One region of the Nocardia sp. NPDC047648 genome, then DNA from elsewhere that is predicted to be linked to it. Evidence: riboswitches for the same ligand, from Rfam matches in the RefSeq annotation. Region 1 holds a riboswitch; each other region holds the start of a gene.
What was found. Region 1 has a riboswitch for S-adenosylmethionine ahead of ABZ803_RS31445 (homoserine O-acetyltransferase). Riboswitches for the same ligand answer to the same signal wherever they lie in the genome.
Positions count from the first base shown of each region.

Region 2: it holds a riboswitch for S-adenosylmethionine, as region 1 does, so the genes downstream of both, ABZ803_RS27810 (aminotransferase class V-fold PLP-dependent enzyme) here and ABZ803_RS31445 (homoserine O-acetyltransferase) in region 1, are expected to answer to the same signal.
Region 3: it holds a riboswitch for S-adenosylmethionine, as region 1 does, so the genes downstream of both, ABZ803_RS22505 (amino acid ABC transporter permease) here and ABZ803_RS31445 (homoserine O-acetyltransferase) in region 1, are expected to answer to the same signal.

Region 1 is NZ_JBEYSX010000020.1:53,404-55,600, reverse strand. Features, by position in the region: gene ABZ803_RS31450 (TetR family transcriptional regulator) at 90-803, shown strand; SAM riboswitch class IV at 856-966, shown strand; gene ABZ803_RS31445 (homoserine O-acetyltransferase) at 1,168-2,197, shown strand, end outside.
Region 2 is NZ_JBEYSX010000015.1:152,448-154,644, reverse strand. Features, by position in the region: gene ABZ803_RS27810 (aminotransferase class V-fold PLP-dependent enzyme) at 1-836, opposite strand, end outside; SAM riboswitch class IV at 884-997, opposite strand; gene ABZ803_RS27805 (Pls/PosA family non-ribosomal peptide synthetase) at 1,668-2,197, shown strand, end outside.
Region 3 is NZ_JBEYSX010000011.1:25,376-27,572, forward strand. Features, by position in the region: gene ABZ803_RS22505 (amino acid ABC transporter permease) at 1-873, opposite strand, end outside; SAM riboswitch class I at 901-994, opposite strand; gene ABZ803_RS22510 (hypothetical protein) at 1,380-2,087, shown strand; gene ABZ803_RS22515 (glycosyltransferase family A protein) at 2,091-2,197, opposite strand, start outside.

The DNA.
Region 1 (2,197 bases):
AGCGACATTTGTCGTCAAGAGAAAAGTGTCGTACTACGACATTTGACCGTTAAGGACAGGAAAACAACAGGTTGCGTTACCATGGGGTCATGCTCGAGTCATCGACGCCGATGGGCGCGAGCGCTGCGGCCGACCGCGCCGCGAGCGCCCCCGCGACCCCAGGGCTGCGCGAACGCAAGAAGCAGCAGACGCGGTTGCGCATCATCGCGGCCGCCCTGGATCTGTGCGACACGCAGGGCTTCGACGCGACCACGATCGAGCAGATCGCCAACGTGGCGGACGTCTCGCCGCGCACGATCAACCGCTATTTCGAGAGCAAAGAGGACATCGTCCTCGGGCCGGTCCAGGATTTCGGGCGCACGATCGCCGAGACGCTGCGCGAGCAGCCACGCACGGGCAACGAACTACAGGCGCTGCTCGCGGCCTTCCTGCACGTGGTCGATCAAGCCGCCGAGGGTGGCGAGGCCGACCCGTTGTCGTTCCGGCAGTTCCAGAAGATGCAACGGATCCTGCGCAGCAGCCCTTCGGTCAGCGCGCGCAGCATGGAACTCGCCGACGACAAGAACACGGCGATCGCCGCGGTGGTCGCCGAGCGCCTCGGCACCGAACCGGACGCGCGCGCGGTGCGGCTCCTCGTCGGTACCTGGCAACTGATCGGCCACATCGGCATGGAGTGCTCCGACGACGCGTTCCTGGACGAGGACCTCGCGACCGCGACCAGGGCGGGGCGCACCGCGTTCACCGAGGCGTACGACGAATTCGTACGCACCTGCTGCGGGGCGGCGACCGTCGCGGACCAGTGAGTTCGGCGGAGGATTTCGGACGCCGACCGCCCGCCGGTTATGATGCCGGGCAGGTTATGAGTACCAGCGCCAAGCCCCGGCTCGCTGGTCGGCAACCCTCCAACCGCGGTGGGGTGCTCCGGGTGATGACCTGGCTCCCGAGAGTCGGGAGCAAGCGCGTAACAGGAGGTCGCCGGCATGTGTTGTTGTTCGTTACCCACACACCGCTAACCCTTGCTGTACCGGCGAACACCTTTTGGGAGCAAACCATGAGTGAATTCACCGCGCCCGGGACCGAGCAGGACCCGGCAGCGCCGTACAGCCGCGTGGCCGCCACCGTGGACATTCCGGGCGATCTACGCGCCGGCTTCGCGACGGCGGCGACGTGACCGTGAGCACCGAACCGAGCACGCGGACCTCCGGCAACGTCCTGCCGCCCCCGGATGGACAGCTCGGCACCATCGCCATCGGGGACGTGCGACTGGAGAACGGCGCGGTCATCCCGGACGTCCACCTCGCGGTACAGCGCTGGGGTGAACTCTCCCCCGGACTGGACAACATCGTGCTGGTCGAACACGCGCTGACCGGCGACTCGCACGTCGTCGGCAAGCCCGACGACGTGCACGAGATGCCCGGCTGGTGGGACGGCATGGTCGGCCCGGGTGCTCCGCTGGACACCGACGAATGGTGTGTGATCGCGACGAACGTGCTCGGCGGCTGCAAGGGCAGCACCGGGCCGTCGAGTCCCGCGCCGGACGGGAAGCCTTGGGGCGCAAGGTTTCCCGAGATCTCCATTCGCGATCAGGTGACCGCCGAGGCCGCTCTGCTCGACCTGCTCGGTGTCGAGCGGCTCGCCGCCGTGGTCGGCGGGTCGATGGGCGGCATGCGGGTGCTGGAGTGGATGGTCGGCGCACCGGAGCGGGTCGCGGCGGCGCTGGTGCTCGCGGTCGGAGCCCGCGCCACCGCCGACCAGATCGGTACCCAGACCACCCAGATCGCGGCGATCAAGGCCGATCCGGACTGGCAGGGCGGCGACTATCACGGCACCGGCCGCGCCCCGCTGACGGGCATGGCCCTGGCCCGGCGGATCGCACACCTGACCTACCGCACCGAATTCGAGCTCGACCACCGGTTCGAGAACAAGCCCCAGGGCGACGAGGACCCGTGGCAGGGCGGCCGTTACGCGGTGCAGAGCTACCTGGACCACCAGGCCGAAAAGCTGTGCAAGCGCTTCGATCCCGCCACCTATGTGCTGCTGACCGAGGCGATGAACCGGCACGACGTCGGCCGCGGCCGGGGCGGCATCGAGGCGGCGCTCGCGGCGACGCCGGTGCCGTGCGTGGTCGGCGGCGTCGACTCCGACCGGCTGTACCCGCTGCGGACCCAGCAGGAACTCGCCGATCTGCTGCCCGGTT
Region 2 (2,197 bases), on a different contig from region 1:
GCGGCGCCGAGCACGTTCGGCGAGCCTGCTTCGTGCCGCTGCGGAGCGGACGCCCATTCGGCCGCGTCGCTGCGCACCTCACGCACCGCGCCGCCGCCCGCGAGGTAGGGCTGCGCCGCGTCGAGCCAATCCCGCTTGCCCACCAGCACACCGGCGCCGAACGGCGCGTAGAGCTTATGCCCGGAGAACGCCAGGTAGTCGATCGCGGTGTCCCGCAGGCTGATCCGCCGATGCGGCGCCAACTGGGCGGCGTCCACCAGGATCCGGGCGCCGCACTGATGCGCGATGGTGGCCAGCCGTTCCAGCGGAAGCACCTCGCCGGTCACGTTCGACGCGCCGGTCACCGCGAGCAATGCGGCCGGCTTGCTGCACAGTTCGGCGACCAGCCTGCCGATGGTCTCCTCGACCGTGTCGGCGGCCCGCACGACGCGCCTGCCCCGCTTGGTCCACGGCAGGAAGTTGGCGTGGTGCTCGATGTCGAGCACCACGGTGTCCCCGGGGACGCAGGAGGCCAGCAGGTTCAGCGAGTCGGTGGTGTTGCGGGTGAAGACCACCACCTGATCGTCGGCGGCGTCGAGGAACCGGGACACCGATCCGCGAGCGGCTTCGTAGCACTCGGTGGAGATCCGCGAGGCGTAGCCGGCGCCGCGGTGCACGCTCGCGTAGTACGGCAGCAACTGCTGCACCCGGTCGGTGACCTGGGCCAACGCGGGCGCACTCGCGGCGTAGTCGAAGTTGGCGTAGGTCGCCGATCCGCCGTGCACCAGCGGCACGCGCAGTTCGTCGCCGGACACCCGGGCGAGTGCGGCACAGGAGTTGTCGACAGCAGTAGTCATCACGTGAATCCCGTCGGCTCAGGGACTCGCGACCGAACGATTCGGCGAGTCCGCGCTTGCCGCGCCCGGTTGGGCGGCGGCCGGGTCGTCACCCGGAGCACCCCACCGCGGAGGAGGGTTGCCGGCCAGCAAGCCGGGGCTTTGCGCTGGCACTCATGACCAGACCCGAGAGTGGCAGAAGCGCCCCGGCACTGTCAACCACGTTCCACCCGAGTCCCCACGAGCACCGCGTGGACATAACCACCACGCGTCGGCCATTACAAGCACCCCCACGACGACGCGCGAGCCGCGCCCGACGCGGGCTTTCGCGTCTCGGCACCGGCCTGTCCACGGGTGAACGCGCCTCGGTTCGCTCGGCGGTTACCACCGACCCGATCCGATGCCGATGCGACTCGGTCCCCGCTCGTTTCCCGCATCGGCGCAGCTTCTCGAGCGCCTCCGTATCTCGAACCGCTGAACCCGATCGCGGCGCGCCCCGCTGCGACTCCCCCGATGACCGGCCGGAACGAACCGGCGTCCCGGCCCTCGCGAGGACCAGATCCGGACCGCTCGATGAGCCGAATCACACCTTCGGATCAGCGATCTCCCGGCGAACGCGGCGGGCGAGCCGCCCACCAGCGTTTTGCCCCGCCGGAACGGCGAATATCGATCCCACCTGCAACAACTCGCATCGCGCCCACCGATCCGGCATCCGGTTCGGTGAACAACAAGCGACGACAACCCCGGGTACCGTGGACAGCTGGCCACAGCGCTGTTTGCCCTTTGGTAACCCAGCTATGACACAACAACGGGAAAGTGTGAGGCAAGTCGATGGGAGGTGCGCACAGCACCATGCTCGAGACAGACGTCGACGCGCCGGCGGGCCCGTTGTCACGCGGCGATCGCGCACCGGAGGCCAGGACGCTCGTCGACATCCTGACCGCGACGGCACTCGCCCATCCCGACGCCCCCGCCATCGACGACGGCCACGTGGTGCTGTCCTATCTGGAATTGGTCGTCGAGATCGAGAACACCATGGCCCGGCTCGCCACCGCGGGCGTGCGGCCCGGCGATCGGGTCGGCGTGCGCATGCCGTCGGGCACCCGCGGGCTCTATGTGACCATCCTCGCCGTCCTCTACTCCGGCGCCGCTTACGTGCCGGTCGACGCCGACGACCCGGACGAGCGCGCCCAGCTGGTCTTCGGGGAAGCGCAGGTCACCGCGATCGTGACCGCCGAAGGCATCGAGACCACGGCCGCGGGCATCCGCGCAGCGGAGCAGCAGCGCGAACAGACCTGGTCGACGCTGCCCACTCCCGGCGACGACGCCTGGATCATCTTCACCTCCGGTTCCACCGGCACTCCGAAAGGCGTTGCCGTCAC
Region 3 (2,197 bases), on a different contig from region 1:
CGCCACCGACAGCACGGTGGTGAGCACGATGTACCAGACCGTCGCGACCATCAGCAGCGGCACCACCCGCCCGTTGCGCCCGTAGATGACCTGGACCTGGTAGAACAGCTCGGCGATCGCCATCACCGACACGATCGAGGTGCCCTTGAACAGGCTGATCACCTCGTTGGTCGCGTTCGGCAGGATCGAGCGCATGGCCTGCGGCGCCACCACCGTGCGGAACTGCCGCAGCCGTGGGATCCCCAGCGCGGCGGCGGCTTCCAGTTGACCGGCGTCCACCGCGATGAACCCGGCCCGGATGATCTCGGCCGAATACGCCGCCTGATGCAGGGCCAACCCGATCACGGCGGCGGTGAAACCGCTGATCACCCCGTTCACCTCGAAGGTGAACAGCGCGGGCCCGAACGGGATGCCGATCGAGACGGTCCGGTACAGGTAGGCGATGTTGAACCAGAACAGCAGCTGCACGATCAGCGGGATCGAACGGAACGCCCAGATGTAGACCCACGAGATCACCCGCAGCACCGGATTGTTCGACAGCCGGGCGACCGCGAGCGCGGTGCCGAGCAGAAAGCCCAGCGCCGTGCCCCATGCGGTCAGCTCCACGGTGACCCGCAACGCCGACAGCACCGACTTCGCGGTGATGTACTGCGCGAACGTCGGCCAGTCCCACCCGGGGTTGGTGGCCAGCCCGTGCACGAACTGGGCGAGCAGGATCAGCGCGACGGCACCGACTACCCAGCGCCAGGGGTGCCGGGTCTTGGCCACGGTCGGCGGTGTGCCGTACTCGGGGGCGTCCGGCGCGGGGAGGGGTGTGCCGGCCGCGTCCGGTTCGCGCGCCGGGGCGGTCGCGGGCGCGGTGGACGCACTCATGACGGGTCCTCGATGATCACTTCGGTTCCTCCATCGGTCCCGGCGGAAGCACCCGCACCCGGTGGCCGGGGGGTTGCTGCGACGTCGACGAGCCAGGTCTCTCGGTCGCTCTGGATGGTTGGCGCCGACCCCCTGTCAACCGATGTCAGGGGCGAGCCGAATCATGATGCCCAGCAAGGGAAGGCTGGAACAAGAGAAGTAATCAGCGTGAGCGTAGACCTTGTCCACGCCAGTTGATCGGGTCTTTGTAGTAACCAGGCGTGCGCTGCTTCGCCGAGGGGCGGGGTGAACCTGTCGCGTCGTCGCGGACGGGCGTCCAGCGCCGGAAGACGGCGGCCCGATGCAGCATACGGGTATCGCCAAGGCTGGGGAACGCGGGTCGGCCACGCGGAAGCCTATTTCGGGCAAACGAGACTCGCCGCGAAATTGCTGTACGCAATCCGTGCTGTTGGAGCCGTTTGCCGGAGTACTGTGCCCCTCGATCGTTCCGCCGATGAGGAGGTTTCGTGATCATTTTGCGTCGTCTGACCCAATTGTCCGCTGTCGCGACCTGTTCGGTCGCCCTCGCGTTTGCCGGGCCGGGTGCCGCGTTCGCGGCTCCGGATGCCACGATTCCCGCGTTCTCCGATCTCTCCGCGCCGATCGCCGCCCCCGGTGACCTGTTCGGCGCCTATCAAACCGCGCTCGACGCGCTGCGCGCGCTCGGTATCCAGCCGTTCGCGTACCCGAGCGCGTCGGCGTTCTGCCTCGACAACACCACGGCCGGGCTGGCGCCCGCGGTGGCCGGAGCCATACCCGGGCCGTGGCCGAAGAACACCGTGCAGCTTCCCGGACTGGACCTCAGCGCCGTCAAGGCCGGGCAAGCCATGTTCACCTTCGTGCCCTACGGCCTCGGGCCGGACGGGGCGAACACCGCCGGAATGCAGGTGGCCTGGCTCAATCTGAGCAACGGACGCAGCGGAACGGCCGCCATGGGACCGCTGGCCGACATCGCCCGCGCGATGATCCCCGCTGCCGTACCCGCGGACCAGCGGCCGGTGGCCGAGCAGGCGATCCGGGACTTCCTCTTCGCGGCCCTCCCCATGGGCGGGGTGCGGGCGGTCCCGGTGGACACCGGCAAGGGCACCGTTCTCGCCGCGGTGTTCGGCACGGTGCAGAACGGCGCCAAGTCCTGCTTCTTCCTGCCGACGGTCGGAGTCACCGCGGTCCCGTGAGATTCAGCTGTCGCGGCGCGGCGCCGCCGCTGGGAGCGAACGCCCCTTCCAGTGCGCCGTGCCGCGACGGCGGGCCCGGTGCGAACGCGCCCACAGCAGCAGATACGCCG